Regions from separate parts of the Aquamicrobium lusatiense genome, predicted to be linked through region 1. Evidence: riboswitches for the same ligand, from Rfam matches in the RefSeq annotation. Region 1 holds a riboswitch; the other holds the start of a gene.

Region 1 (7,564 bases):
GACGCCGGTAATGGGGCTGTTGCCGTATCCGGAAGATCTCGTTGCAGGCTTGATCTTGCCGTAATGCGTGGCTGACAGCATGAGCGCCAGCTTTTCTGAAGCCTGCCATTCCAGCGAGGTGTTGATCGTATAGTCCGGGATCAGCGAGTAGGGCTGTCCCCGGCTGTTGCGGGATTCGATCATCTTGGTGAAGTTCGTCGACCAGGTCAGGTTGTCCAGAACAGGAACCGACAGGTTTCCTTCCAGCCCCTGAATGACGCCAGGCCCGCCATTTTCCCAGCGATAGACGTAGTTGTCATAATATCCGCCGAGCCGATTGTTCCAGATATTGTGAAAGATCCCGTAGATCGTGTCGCCCGTGGTTATCTTGTTCTTGTAGTCGTTATGGAAATAGGTGATGCCAGCGTTCCAGCCTGCAACATTCGTGTAGTTGATGCCGATCTCCTTGTTGACGCTGATCTCGGGATCGAGGTCCTCGTTGCCGAGAATATAGCAGGGTCCCTGTCCGGGAGGGCAGCCGCCGCCGGCGCTGTTATAGATATAGTTCGGGTTGGTCTGGAACAGGTTCGGTGCCTTGAACGGCCTTGCAATGCCCCCTTTGATCGTGATGTCGTCGGTGAGTTTCCATGATGCATTGAGGCTTGGGCTCGCATTGAAGCCAAACTTGTCATGGTAATCGAAACGAACCGCCGGAGTGACGATCCAGTCGTCTCCGACCAGAATGTTGTCCTCGAAATAGATGCCGACCATGTTTGCGGAACTGCTTGTCGGACGATCGCCGGGTGTAAGCGGCACGCCCACATCTCCGGGAAGCGCCTGCCCGATGGAGATCGAGGCCGGATCGTCAAAGAATTCCCCCCTGTATTCCACGCCGACCGTCATTTTCTGATCGTAGACAAGCGTTACGGGAATGTTGAATTCGGAACGTGCCGAAACAACGTCGAGCGTTGATTCCACTCGCTGGGGCCCGTCGCCGCTGGTGATGATGGTGCCCTCACCGCCGCCGGTATTGCCCTCCTGGAACCGGTTGTTGAGCGTGCGCTCCCACTGAATGTAGCTGTCGGAATCGCCGAAACCATATTGCCCCGCATGGGTTGCCGACAGCGTCGTGCGAGTCATCCGGTTGGTTTCTTCGCCCTTGCGGGCGATCTCCTGAAGGACCTCGCTGGACGTGCCGCCGAACAGGGTATCTCCGGCATATTTGTTGCCCTGACGGCTCAATCCCGCTTCAAAATCCAGACGGTGATCCGGATTGACCTGCCAGCTCAGCAGTCCCTTCAGGTCCTTGTTGACGACGCCTTCGCGGCCGGCCGGGTTCATGGTGACCACCTTGTTGCCGTTGCGGTCCACCGTCTCCGTGCCGGGGCCGTTGATGTCGAGATCATCGGGATCTGTAACGCTGATATTGCCGTATATGCGATAGGAAAGAGCGTCGCTCAGCGGGCCTGAGGCAACGACATTCGCCCGCCTGTTGCCGCCCTCCCGGGAATCCTCCGGAACATTTGCGTAAGTGGTTACGCTGACCGATTTTTCCGTAGCGCGCTTGGTGATGATGTTCACCACGCCGCCTGATGCGCCCGATCCGTAACGGGCGGCTGCCGGGCCGCGCAGCACCTCGATACGCTCGATCGCTTCTGCTGGAACCCAGTTGGAATCGCCGCGTGTATCGCGCTCGCCGCCGAAGCTGAAGCGGACGGAGTTGCGCGAAAGAACCGGCTTGCCGTCGATAAGGATGAGGGTGTTCTCAGGCCCCATGCCGCGGATGTCGATCTGGCGCTGATTGCCACGGTTACCGGTGGTGGTGTTTCCGGTCAGGTTGACGCCGGGCATCTTGCGGATGATTTCCGAAATATCGTTGGCTGGCGGCGACTTTTCGATGTCCTCGGCCGAGATGTTGGAAACGCCCGGCGCCTGTTTGGTTTGCTCGCCCGCCGAAAGCACCACAACCTCGTTGAGAACGATGGTTCCGGCTTGTTCTTTCCTGGCCTTTTCCTTTTCTTCCTTGGTTTTTGAGCCTGCTGTCTGCGCATGTGCCGAGAGCAGGCTGACGGACATCAGCAGGCCAATAGCCGTAGCTGTCCGGAAAGCTCTGTGGAAATTCATTGCGGTGTCCCTCACTTCGCTGTCGGCCAACAGGCACCGGCCCTCCACGAGGATTTCTCCTGCGGCTGGTCGGCTGACTGGCTGAAGTGGAAGATGAGTGCGCTGTCGGCTTGTGTGATGCCGATGCGACTGGCTTGTTCAGTATCTGGTCATTCGCATCCAGCACACGTCATCCAGGCGCAAGCGCCTGTTTGACGACCCCCTTTAACCATCTCTCTCACATGAAAGAGATAGGTGTATAAAACATGACTACAAGAGTCATGTTTTCCGTATAAGGCTTGCTTTCCGTCAGGAGAAGGGGTGTCTGTGATCCGGCAAAACATCCCGGGGAATGTGTGGCAAAAAGGCCGCAGCGGTATGCTGCGGCCTTTGTTCATGGCGTTGTCGGATCGCTTCAGGTCTCAATAGATGTCGAAGTCGAAATACTTGGCCTGAACCTTCTTGTAGGTGCCGTCCGCGACGATGGCGTCGATGGCGGCGTTGAGCTTTTCGCGCAGCTCATTGTCGCCCTTGCGGACGGCAATGCCGGTTTCCAGCTCAGTTCCTTCCACGTCGCCGATCAGCTTGCAGCAGGCGCCGTCATCCGAGTTTTTCAGCCAGTCGGTCATGACGAACTTGTCGGAGACGACGGCATCGAGACGGCCATTGAGCAGATCCTGCACGGCTTCCTCCTGCGTCGGGTAGAGCTTCACGTCGGCTCCGGCCTTGGCATAGTGATCCTGCGCATAGATCGCCTGCGTGGTGGCGGCCTGTGCGCCCACGGCCTTGCCGGAAAGCGCTTCCGGCGTGGTGCCGGTGAGATCGCTGTCCTTGGGTGCTGCGACGGCCAGTGGCGTCACATAGTATTTATTGGTGAAGTCGACCTGTTCCTTGCGCTCATCTGTAATCGACATGGAGGCGACGATGGCGTCGAACTTGCCGGCCTGAAGGGCGGGAATGATGCCATCCCAGTCCTGTACGACGAATTCGCACTCGGCCTTCATCTGCTCGCAGAGCGCCCTGGCGATATCGACGTCGAAGCCTTCGAGCTTGCCGTCGGCAGTCAGGGTGTTGAAGGGCGGGTAGGCGCCTTCGGTGCCGATCTTGATCTTGCCGCCCTCCTGTGCTGCCGCCTGCCCGGCAACAAGGGCGATCACGGCTGCCGTTGCGACGCCTGTGAGCCATCCGGAAATACGCATTGTGTACCTCTTCCCAAAAAATCTCAGGCCCCCTTTGGCCTGAATGCAGCCAAGCACAGCAATCGGCTTGTTACAAGCCGAAAGCTTTAAGACCAAAGCAGTTCTTCTCCTGACGAAACGTCAGGCGTTGCTGCGGAAATGCTTGGAAAGTTTCAGGCCCTGCGCCTGATAATTGGAGCCGAGATCTGTTCCATAGAGTGCCTGGGGACGGCGCAGCATGTGCTCGTAGACCAGCCGGCCGACTGTCTGGCCGTGGTCGAGGATGAAAGGCACTTCATGGCTGCGCACCTCAAGCACGGCGCGGCTGCCGGTGCCGCCGGCGGCCGAATGACCAAAGCCAGGGTCGAAGAAGCCCGCGTAATGCACGCGGAACTCGCCCACCAGCGGATCGAAGGGCGTCATCTCGGCCGCGTGCAGCGGCGGCACATGTACGGCTTCGCGGCTGACCAGAATGTAGAATTCGTCCGGATCAAGCACGAGGTCGGCCGCGCCGCGATTGTAGAGCGGCTCCCAGAAATCGAGCACGTCATGGGCGGCGCGGCGGTCGACGTCGATGAGGCCCGTGTGGTGCTTGGCCCGGTAGCCGATCAGCCCGCTGGCATCGCCCTTGAGGTCGATGGACAGCGCGATGCCGCCGCCGGAAATATTGGGCTGATCGGATGCGACGAGCGTTTCGTCACGATGCAGGGCGTGCAGCTCGTCTTCGGAAAGAAGCGCATTGCCGGTCCGGAAACGGATCTGCGACAGGCGCGAGCCGGTGCGGGCGACGATGGGGAAGGTGCGCGGGCTCACTTCCAGATAGAGCGGACCCTGATAGCCGGCGGCGATCTTGTCGAATTCGGCGCCATGATCAGTCATCACGCGGGTGAAGATGTCGAGCCGGCCGGTCGAGCTCTTCGGGTTTGCCGAGGCCGAGATGTCGGCGGGCAGGGCCAGCCTTTCCAGAAGCGGAACGATGTAGACGCAACCTGTTTCCAGAACGGCGCCCGCCGTCAGGTCGATCTCGTGCAGTTGCAGGCGGTCGAGCTTGTCGGCGACGCTGTGGCCGGGGCCGGGCAGAAAGGAAGCGCGCACGCGCAGCGCCTTCTCACCAAGCCGCAGGTCGAGGCTGGCCGGCTGGATCTGGTCGGCATCGAGCGCGCGCGGCGTGCTCAGCGCGCCGCTTTCGAACAAAGCTGCGATGTCCTGATCGGGAAGAATGCCTGTCTGACGCACAATACGCTCCCGGCCGTGGAATGGGGCCAATGATCGAAAATGTCTTAAACATACGGCCAATTGACGCAAGACCGGGGGAGGTTTAAAGGAAGGCTTATCCCGTGGTGATTTGGCCGGTCGGCTTGCAGCCACGTTAAACAAGTCGCTAAAGGACCGTCGGGCTCATAGGCCGTCTGTACCGGTTGCGACTTTCGCGACCGGTTTTTTGTTGTTCGGAAGAGAGCCATGACATCAGACAAGACACGTAACTGGAGACCCCGTACCACCCTGGTGCATGGCTCGACCCTCAGGTCGCAGTTCGGCGAGATGTCGGAGGCGATCTTCCTCACGCAGGGCTATGTCTATGACACGGCCGAATCCGCCGAGGCCCGTTTCAAGGGCGAAGTGCCCGGCTTCATCTATTCGCGCTATGCCAACCCCACCGTCGACATGTTCGAAAAGCGCATGTGCCAGCTGGAAGGGGCGGAGGATGCCCGCGCGACCGCATCGGGAATGGCCGCGGTCGCCACCGCGATCCTGTGCAGCCTGAAGGCGGGCGACCACATCGTTGCGGCGCGCGCCCTGTTCGGCTCCTGCCGCTGGGTGATCGATACGCTGGCGCCGCGCTACGGCATCGAGGCCACGCTGGTCGACGGCAAGGACATCGCCAACTGGGAACAGGCGGTGCGCCCCAACACCAGGCTGTTCTTCCTCGAAAGCCCGACCAATCCGACGCTGGAGGTCATCGACATCGCCGCCGTCGCGGCTCTGGCCAATTCCATCGGCGCGCGGCTTGTCGTCGACAACGTCTTCGCCACGCCCCTGCTGCAGCGGCCGCTGGACCTCGGCGCCCATGTCGTCGTCTATTCCGCCACCAAGCACATTGACGGGCAGGGACGGTGTCTGGGCGGCATCATCCTGTCCGACAAGGAATGGATCGACGAAAACCTGCACGATTATTTCCGCCATACAGGGCCCTCGATGTCGCCCTTCAATGCATGGACCCTGCTGAAGGGGCTGGAGACGCTGTCGGTGCGCGTCGACCAGCAGATGCGCTCCGCCGCTCGCATCGCCGATTTTCTGGCGCAGTCGCCACAGATCGAACGTGTCGTCTATCCTGGCCGCCCCGACCATCCGCAGGCCGATATCATCGCCCGGCAGATGTCGGGCGGCTCGACCCTGATCTGCCTCGACGTCAAGGGCGGCAAGGAAGCAGCCTTCGCCTTCCAGAATGCGCTGGATATCGTGCTGATCTCGAACAATCTGGGCGATGCCAAGAGCCTCATCACGCATCCGGCCACCACCACGCACAAGAACCTCAGCGACGAAGCCCGCGCCGAAGGCGGGATCGGACCGGGAACGCTGCGCCTGTCGATCGGCCTGGAAGATACGGACGATCTGCTGGAGGACATCGGGCAGGCCCTGTCGCGTGCTGGCTCATAGCGCTGGCAAGGCTTGACCTGACGGTTTCGCAGGCCAATTCTCCGTATGGAATATCGCGCTTCCCCCCTCCCCCCGGGGGAGGCGCGGGGGAGGCGCGCGAAAGCTTCCGGGAGATGCGGATCATGTACAGCGCCACCACGCGCAACATAGAGGTACGGGTCAGGCCGTTCTATCTGGAGGAACGGTCGGACCCCTCCGGCGGCCGTTATGTGTGGGGCTATCGGGTAACGATCCGGAACCACTCGCCCGAGTTCGTGCAGCTCATGTCACGCCATTGGCTCATAACCGACGGTGCAGGGCGTATCGAAGAGGTTCGCGGCGCCGGCGTCGTTGGCGATCAGCCGGAACTCAATCCGGGCGATAGCTACGAATATACATCCGGATGCCCGCTCACCACGCCGTCGGGGTTCATGGCGGGTACCTACACGATGCGCACGGCGCGGGGTGAAACCTTCGACGTCGTCATCCCACCTTTTTCCCTCGATCTCCCGGACGAACGCCGCACGGTCAACTGACGGATGGAAAAAAAGCGGAAGCCTTTCTTCCGCCCCCTGATCCGATGGTCCGGCACCGATGGTCAGGTGCCTGCCGGCAGGAAGTCGGCCGGTTCGAAGTCATAGGCCTTCGAGCAGAACTGGCATTCGACACGGATGCGCCCGTCTTCGACGCTGTCCTGTATTTCCTCGACGGTGAAGCCGCGCAGCATGCCCTCGATCCGCTCCTGCGAGCAGGAGCAGCGGTCGGCGACCGCCGCGCTCTCGAACACGCGCACGCCATGCTCGTGGAACAGCCGGTAAAGCAGGCGTTCCGCCCCAACGGTCGGATCGATGAGTTCGGTGGGCTCCACCGTGGCAAGCAGGGCCAGAAGCTCCTGCCAGGCGTCGTCCTGCGGATGGTCGCCACCCTTGCTGTCATCGCCGTCGCCGCCGTTCAGGTCAGGCATGCGCATCCGTTCGGGCGCCTGCGGCAGGAACTGGGCGAACAGGCCGCCCGCCCGCCAGCGCTCCTCGCCACCTGCGAACACCTGCCTCGCAACCGCCAGCCTGAGATCGGTCGGGATCTGCTCCGACTGGCGGAAATAGACGCGCGCGGCTTCTTCCAGCGTGATGCCGTCCAGCGCCACGATGCCCTGATAGCGCTGCATGTGCTCGCCCTGATCGATGGTCAGCGCCAGCACGCCGGAGCCGAGCAGGCTGATTTCGTCGACCTTGCCTTCGGCTTCCAGCACGGCCACCCGCTCCGCATCGAATTTTGCGTAGGCGCGCAGCGCATCCGGCGTGCTGAAATCGGCAACCAGCATGTCCACGGGTCCGTCCGTGCGGGTCTGCAGGATGAACTTGCCCTGAAACTTCAGCGAGGTGCCAAGCAGAACCGTCAGCACGCAGGCCTGCGCCAGCAGCCGGGCGACCGGTTCGGGATAGGCATGGCGCGTCAGTATGGCGTCCAGCATGGCGCCAAGCTGCACGGTGCGGCCGCGCACGTCGAGGGCGGAGACCTCGAAGGGCACGACATGGTCGTCGCCTGCATGGCCGAATTCGCCAAGCTTAACGTCGCGGGGCTTTGGATCTTGTCCGGTCACTCGAATGGATTCCAGCATGGCTTGTCTCCGGCCACAGGCCATGCCTTCACGCGGAAAGGCCGGCCCG
Region 2 (7,564 bases), 590 kb from region 1:
GACACGCAGATCTACGACACCTTCGAGATCGAGCGCATCGCAGGCGTCGCCTTCGAGCTGGCCCGCACCCGCAACAACCACGTCACCTCGATGGAAAAGCGCAACGTCATGAAGTCTGGCGTGCTGTGGAACGAGGTCGTCACCGCCACACACAAGGCTAAGTTCAGCGACGTGAAGCTCGACCACATGCTGGCCGACGCCGGGGGCATGCAGCTCGTGCGCTGGCCCAAGCAGTTCGACGTCATCGTCACCGACAACCTGTTTGGCGACATGCTCTCCGACGTGGCCGCGATGCTGACCGGCTCGCTCGGCATGCTGCCCTCCGCCTCGCTCGGCGCGCCGGACGCGAAGACCGGCAAGCGCAAGGCGCTCTACGAGCCGGTGCACGGTTCGGCGCCCGACATCGCCGGAAAGGGCATCGCCAATCCGATCGCCATGATCGCCTCCTTCGCCATGTGCCTGCGCTACTCCTTCAACATGGTCGCAGAAGCCGACCGCCTGGAGAAGGCGATCTCGGCGGTTCTGGACGCAGGCTATCGCACCGGCGACATCATGTCGGAAGGCATGAAGAAGGTCAGCACCGCCGAAATGGGCGATGCCATAGTCGCGCAGTATCGCGCCGGCTGACATCGGTCGTTGAGGGCAAAAGGCTGCGTGAGAGCGGCCTTCAGGGAATTGCAACCCCTCGGTTCGCGGCACCAGCCGGGATCGAGGGGTTTTCGTTGCAGGGCTCGTGGTTTCGGAAACAAGGGAACACGGCGGCGGCTCGCGCATTGTGAAATGAGACAATCACAAGGCGGGAGAGTTCGACCATGCCTCTTACGACCCTTCTCATCATCGTTCTGGTGCTGATCCTGATCGGCGCCATTCCCAGCTGGCCTCATTCGCGCAACTGGGGTTATGGCCCCTCGGGCATTGTCGGCGTCGTGCTCGTCATCCTGCTGATACTGGTGCTGCTGGGCCGGGTCTGACCCCGCCCAGCGCCGGTCCCGTTTATTCGCCGGGGTGGTCTGCTGTGTAGTCGGCACGATGGGCCAGTCCCGACATCAGGAAGACGATGAACAGCAAGCCCGACAGCCCGATAAAAACCGGGCCGAAGCCGATATGCTCGGCGATGAAGCCGATGGCGGAGGGCGCGACCAGAATGCCGCAATAGCCCATGGTGGTGACAACGCTCATGCCGATGCCGGAGGGAATTCCCTGCTGGTTGCCGGCGGCGGAAAAGGCGATCGGCACCATGTTGGCGATGCCCACACCGCACAGGGCGAAGCAGGCGATGGCCATCCAGGGCAGGGGCGAGAGCCCGGCACCCAGCATCCCGGCGCAGGCCAGCAGCGCGCAGGCACGCAGCGTGGTCACCGCGCCGAAACGATTGCGAACCGAATCGCCGGCGAACCGCATGCAGGCCATCACGCCGGAAAAGGCGGCAAATGCGAGGCTGGCCGTGGCGAGGTCGGCGCCAAGCTCCTGCTGAAGATAAATGGCTGCCCAGTCGAGCACGGCGCCCTCCGGGGTCATGGAAAACAGCGCCATCACGCCGATCAGGTAGATGAGCGGATTGCGCGGCAGGGTGAAGCGCGGGCGCTCCTGCGCCGTTGCCGGCCTGTTCTCGGTCACGACATGGCGCATGGCCAGCGAAACGCCGGCAAGGGCCACGATCGTGATGATGACCGCATGGGCGAGATGGCCGAAAGTCTGGATGCCCATGCCGCCAAGGCCACCACCCACGAAGCCGCCAAGGCTCCAGAAACCATGCGACGACGACATGATGGCGCGGCCGAGCCGGCGCTCGACCACCACGGCATTGGTGTTCATGGCCACGTCCATCGCCCCGATCAGGCCGCCAAAGATCACCATGGCGACGGCGGCAAGGGTTACGTCCGGCGCCATGGCAACCAGAAGCAGGCCGAAGCTCGTGCCGACGGAAATGCGCTTAAGCGTGACGCCGGATCCGTACCTGGCAATGAAATGGCCGCACCATGACATGGCAACCACGGCACCCGCGCCGAACAGCAGGATGAGCAGGCCCAGGGTGAACTTGCTGATCTCCAGACGCACGAGCAGCGTGGGGATCTGCGGGGCCCAGCTTCCGGTGATGAAACCGTTGACGAAGAACATGGCGGCCACCGCCCAGCGGCCGCGCATGGCGATGTCCTTGTGGCCCTGATCAGTCATTGTAGCCGCCTGCAACGATGTGGTCAGCGCCTTTTAAATCGTTTTATATTGCGCGTCCAATCGCAACCGTGAACGAGTTTTGGGCCAGTACGCAACCAATGTGCGCGCTCAATGCGGATGAGCGGGCAGGGAGGCAGAACTTCCACGCCTTCCCTGCGAACCCGTCGCTCCCGTTCAAGCAGGCCTCAGCTCGTGCCGATCTTGTCGAGGTCGAAGGAGGTCGACTGGTAGACCTGATTCAGCCAGTTTCCGAACAGCAGATGGGCATGGGAGCGCCAGCGGTTGAGCGGCGGCCGTGCCGGATCGTTGTCCGGATAATAATTGTGCGGCACCTCGATTGCCGTGCCGGCGGCGACATCGCGGTCGTACTCCTCCTTCAACGACGTCGAATCATATTCGATGTGGTTGAACATATAGAGCCGGTTGCCCTTCTGCTCCGACAGCAGGCAGGGGCCCGTCACGTCCGATTCCATCAGCAGATCGAGCCCGCTGGATGGCGCGATGTCGGCGCTGCGCACTTCCGTCCAGCGCGACACGGGCACTGCGAAGTCGTCCGAAAATCCGGCCAGATAGGGCGAGGTCGGCGCGTTGTTGCGGTGCCGGTAGACGCCGAAGGCCTTCTTCTCCAGCGTGTATTTCGGGATGCGGTGGAAGTGCCAGGCGGCGGCCATGGCGCCCCAGCAGATGAAGAAGGACGAATGGACGTTGGTGGTCGTCCAGTTGAGTATCTGCTCCAGCTCCTTCCAGTAGTTGACCTCCTCGAAGGGCAGGAGCTCGATCGGCGCGCCGGTGATGATGAAGCCGTCGAACTTCCGGTCCCGCACTTCGTCCCATGTCTGGTAAAAGGAGATCAGATGTTCTTCCGGCGTGTTCTTGGCCTTGTGATTGCCGACGCGCACCAGCGTCAGCTCCACCTGAAGGGGCGTGGCGCCCATCAGGCGCGCGAACTGCGTTTCGGTACGGATCTTGTTCGGCATCAGGTTGAGCAGGCCGATCTGGAGCGGGCGAATATCCTGACGCATCGCGGTGCGTTCGTCCATGATGGATACACCCTCGCGCACGAGGACTTCGCGGGCAGGTAGCTGATCGGGAATCTTGATCGGCATTGCACAAGCTCCAAACAAAAAGACCGGCGGCGAAATCGCGGCCGGTCCCGACGTGCTCGTCAGCCTCGGCCTTTTTAGCGACTTCTTTAACGTGGCTGCAAGCCGACCGGCCAAATCACCACGGAACGGTTTTCTATCTATGGCCGGCTTGTGCCTGCGTCAATGCCAAGGTGCACGGGGCCACAGGTGCACGGGCCACAGATGTACGGGCCAGAGATGGACGAAGCCAGAGATGCCCTGTGCCAAGTCTTCACCCTCGACATTGCTCTTCATGGCGGTTATTTCCGAGCATCTTGCCGGAATGTTCCGGCGTTCAACGGATTCTGATCATGACCACGGCACAAGAAAACTCCCGTCCCCAGCCCCGCGCCGGTATTCTGGACATCGAGGCTTATGTGCCGGGCAAAAGCGCTGCTCCTGCCGGTGTGAAGCTGCACAAGCTTTCCGCCAACGAGAACCCGCTGGGTGCCTCGCCAAAGGCGATCGAAGCCGCGCGTGAAGTGGCCGGCCGGCTGGAATTCTACCCCGACGGTTCGTCAACGCGCCTGCGCGAGGCGATCGCCGAGGCGCATGGTCTGAACATGGCCAACATCATGTGCTTCAACGGCTCCGATGAGGCGCTGGCGCTGTTGTCGCGTGTCTATCTGGCTCCGGGCGACGAGGCGATCTATCCGCAATATGGCTTCCTCGCCTACCGCATCGCCATCATGGCGGCGGGAGCAACGCCGATCATCGCGCCTGAAACCAACGAGCGCGTCGATGTCGATGCCATCCTTGCCGGCATCACCGACAGCACGCGCATGGTGTTCCTCGCCAATCCCGCCAATCCGACCGGCACCTACATTCCCTTCGAGGAGGTGCGGCGCTTGCATGCCGGCCTGCCGAAGAACGTCATGCTGATCCTCGATGCGGCCTATGCCGAATATGTGCGCCGCAACGATTACGAGGCGGGCGTCGAGCTGGTGGCGGGCGCGGAGAACGTTGTCATGACCCGCACCTTCTCCAAGGCTTACGGCCTCGGCGGCGCGCGTATCGGCTGGATGTATGCGCCCACGCACATCATCGAGGCCGTCGAGCGCATTCGCGATGCCTTTAACGTGACCGCCACGGCGATCGCGGCCGGTACTGCTGCGGTGCGCGACCGCGCGCATGTCGACACGTCCATTGCTCACAATGAAACCTGGCTGCCCTGGCTGACCAGCGAGCTGACGGCGCTCGGGCTCAGGGTAACGCCCAGCGTCACCAACTTCGTTCTCTTCCATTTTCCGGAGAACGGCAGGCATTCGGCTTCGGCCGCCGACGAGTATCTGACCGCGCGAGGGTATATCCTGCGGCGCGTTGCAGGCTACGGTTTTCCCAACGCGCTGCGGATGACAGTCGGAACCGAAGAAGCCAATCGCGGCGTCGTCGCCGCACTGACCGAATTCCTGAAAAGTTGAGAAAATGTCCGAACCCATGTTTGAGAAGGTCGCCCTTGTCGGCATCGGCCTCATAGGCTCGTCGCTGGCCCGCGCGATCAGGCAGAACCATCTCGCCGGCCATGTGGCCATTTCCACCCGCAGTCCCGAGACGCTGAAGCGCGCCGAACAGCTCGGCCTCGGCGACAGCTACACCACCGATGCGGCAGAAGCCGTGCGCGATGCCGATCTGGTCATCGTTTCCGTGCCTGTGGGTGCTTCGGAAGCCGTGGCGAAGCAGATCGCGCCGGCTCTGAAGCCCGGCGCCATCCTCACCGATGTCGGCTCTACCAAGCTCTCCGTCATCGCCCAGATGCAGCCGCATGTGCCGGCCGGTGTCCACTTCATCCCAGGCCACCCGCTGGCGGGAACCGAGGATTCCGGTCCGGATTCCGGTTTTGCGGACCTGTTTCGCAACCGCTGGTGCATCTTCACCCCGCTGCCGGGAACCGATCCGGCAGCGCTGGAGAGGCTGTCGGAATTCTGGCGGCGCTGCGGGGCCAATATCGACACGATGGACGCCGACCATCATGACCGCACGCTGGCCATCGTCTCCCACCTGCCGCATATCATCGCCTACAACATTGTCGGCACTGCCGATGATCTGCAGACGGTGACGAAGCAGGAAGTCATCAAATATTCGGCTTCCGGTTTCCGTGACTTCACCCGTCTGGCGGCCTCTGACCCCACCATGTGGCGGGACGTGTGCCTGCACAACAAGGACGCCATCCTCGAGATGCTGGCGCGGTTTTCGGAAGATCTCGCTTCGCTGCAAAGGGCGATCCGCTGGGGCGACGGGGAGAAGCTGTTCGACCTGTTCACCCGCACCCGCGCCATCCGCCGCTCGATCATCGAGGCAGGGCAGGATATCGACGCCCCGAACTTCGGCCGTCAGGTCGCGGAGCAGCCCGCCAAGCCTTGACGCATGTCGCCCGAAAATGGGAACCGGTTTTGGGATAACGACATGCGTAAGGACAGGAGCTTAAAGCGTAAGGAGCGACTCTGAAAGATCGCGACACGCTTCAAGTGGCTGCGCAGCGGAAAAACACGACATGAAAAAGCGGCCGGACCCTCGGGTTCCGGCCGCTTTGCTGTTCTGCGCTTGGGGCAGGCGTCAGGGAAGCGGCTTGATGGCGCCGAGCGGGATGAAGCCCATCATGGCATTGCCCTTGACGATCTTCAGCGGCATCGCCGGCTGTTTGCCCATCATGGCGAGCGCACCGAAGCCCTGCCTTATCTTCTTCGCCTCTTCGGGAACGGCAGTCGCCAGAACCTCCGCCACGGCCTGCGGATTGGTCAGGCGGATCATCAGGTCCGCGTCCACCAGCCCTGCTTCGTCGACGGAGACAGGCCCGGACACGGAAATGCGGGCTTCGCCGGACGACAGTTCCAGATTGGTGATGTCGAGCGCCTGCCCGCGCAGGCTTTTCGGCTTCGACTGCACGACCGCGACGCCGTTCTTCAGCCGGGCTTCGCCAAAACCGTCGAGCGATGGCACGTTGCGGCCCTGAAGCGCGTCGGCGGTGATATCCAGCTCGGCAAAGCTGCCACGATAGAGGATGTCTTCGCCTTCGGGCCAGAAGTCGAGTGCGATGTCGCTCAGATTGAAAAGCTGTGTGGGCTCGTCATCCTCCGGGTCGGTCTGGCCCGAAACGCCGTTTGCGGTCAGCGTCACCTGCCGGGGCAGGGGCCAGAACAGCTTGGTGCTGACATCGAGGCTGTCCCAATCGAGCCACAGTGGCGCCAGTCCCGGCGCCAGTGTCCTCACCGGCCCGCGCAGGTTCACATCGGCCACCAGGGGCCGGAAGATGCTGGTGCTCGCCTCCAGAGCACCGGTGGTCGCGGCAATGCCTTTGGCGTCGTCCTGATAGGCAATGCCATTGCACAGAACGGCGAGCCGCAGCGGATAGCCTTCAACCCGAAGTCTCGCGCAATCGGAGCGGATACCTTTCCTTGAAAGATCGGCGATGGCCTGCCGGCTCTCATCCCTGATGCGGTCGGCTGCATAGAACCAGCCGGCGCTGTAGAGCCCGAACAGCACGGCGAGGAAAAGAAACAGCCATAAAAGACCGCGTCGCTTTCGTGGTTGCGCCTGATGTCTTGACGTCATGCTGCCGCTCTCGTTAACCCGTTGGTGTGAGGGAATGGACCTTCACCATGCTGCCCGGCGCGATTTTTTGCCGTGCCCGACTCTGGTCTTGCGATATGGGCGATTTTTGGGTTTTTGGCTATGGCTCTCTGATCTGGAAGCCTGGCTTCGATTATGCAGAGGCGCGCAGGGCTCACCTCTATGGCTATCGCCGGGCGCTGTGCATCTACTCCTTCGTCCATCGTGGTACGCCCGAGCGGCCGGGCCTCGTTCTGGGGCTCGACCGGGGCGGTTCGTGCGTCGGCATGGCCTTCAGGGTGGAGGCGGCATCGCGCGAGGCCGTGATCGCCTATCTGCGCGAGCGCGAGCAGGTCAACAACGTCTACATTGAGCGCAGCCTTCCGGTGCGGCTCGACAATGGCGAGCGTGCCGCCGCGATCGCCTATGTGGCGGATCGCAGCCACAGCCAGTATGCGGGCGCGCTGGACGAGACGGCGGCCGCCGCCGTGGTGCGCGGAGCCGCCGGCCAGTCGGGGCCCAACGAGGATTATGTGGCGAACACGGTGCGCCATCTGCAGGCGCTCGGCATTCGCGATCACTGGCTGGAAGATGTGGAGCGGCGCATCGGGCTGTCCGGATAGTTCCCGGATCGTCATTGGCAATTTGCATCCCAGCCCTATCTTCGACGCGGCGCCGGCTTATGCTGCGGGCGATTCCTGAAGGGAGACCGACTTGCA

What was found. Region 1 has a riboswitch for S-adenosylmethionine ahead of HNR59_RS04995 (O-succinylhomoserine sulfhydrylase). Riboswitches for the same ligand answer to the same signal wherever they lie in the genome.
Region 2: another riboswitch for S-adenosylmethionine. It lies ahead of metA (homoserine O-acetyltransferase MetA); the one in region 1 lies ahead of HNR59_RS04995 (O-succinylhomoserine sulfhydrylase).

Annotation. Positions count from the first base shown of each region.
Region 1 is NZ_JACHEU010000001.1:1,038,874-1,046,437, forward strand. It holds gene HNR59_RS04980 (FepA family TonB-dependent siderophore receptor) at 1-2,103, opposite strand, end outside; gene HNR59_RS04985 (ABC transporter substrate-binding protein) at 2,505-3,281, opposite strand; gene HNR59_RS04990 (2'-deoxycytidine 5'-triphosphate deaminase) at 3,402-4,496, opposite strand; SAM riboswitch at 4,588-4,665, shown strand; gene HNR59_RS04995 (O-succinylhomoserine sulfhydrylase) at 4,722-5,918, shown strand; gene apaG (Co2+/Mg2+ efflux protein ApaG) at 6,041-6,433, shown strand; gene HNR59_RS05005 (Hsp33 family molecular chaperone) at 6,496-7,515, opposite strand.
Region 2 is NZ_JACHEU010000001.1:444,615-452,178, reverse strand. It holds gene leuB (3-isopropylmalate dehydrogenase) at 1-627, shown strand, start outside; gene HNR59_RS02325 (DUF3309 family protein) at 813-971, shown strand; gene HNR59_RS02320 (MFS transporter) at 994-2,175, opposite strand; gene metA (homoserine O-acetyltransferase MetA) at 2,361-3,281, opposite strand; SAM riboswitch at 3,335-3,413, opposite strand; gene HNR59_RS02310 (pyridoxal phosphate-dependent aminotransferase) at 3,611-4,720, shown strand; gene HNR59_RS02305 (prephenate/arogenate dehydrogenase family protein) at 4,725-5,660, shown strand; gene HNR59_RS02300 (DUF2125 domain-containing protein) at 5,853-6,848, opposite strand; gene HNR59_RS02295 (gamma-glutamylcyclotransferase) at 6,944-7,468, shown strand; gene HNR59_RS02290 (aldo/keto reductase) at 7,560-7,564, shown strand, end outside.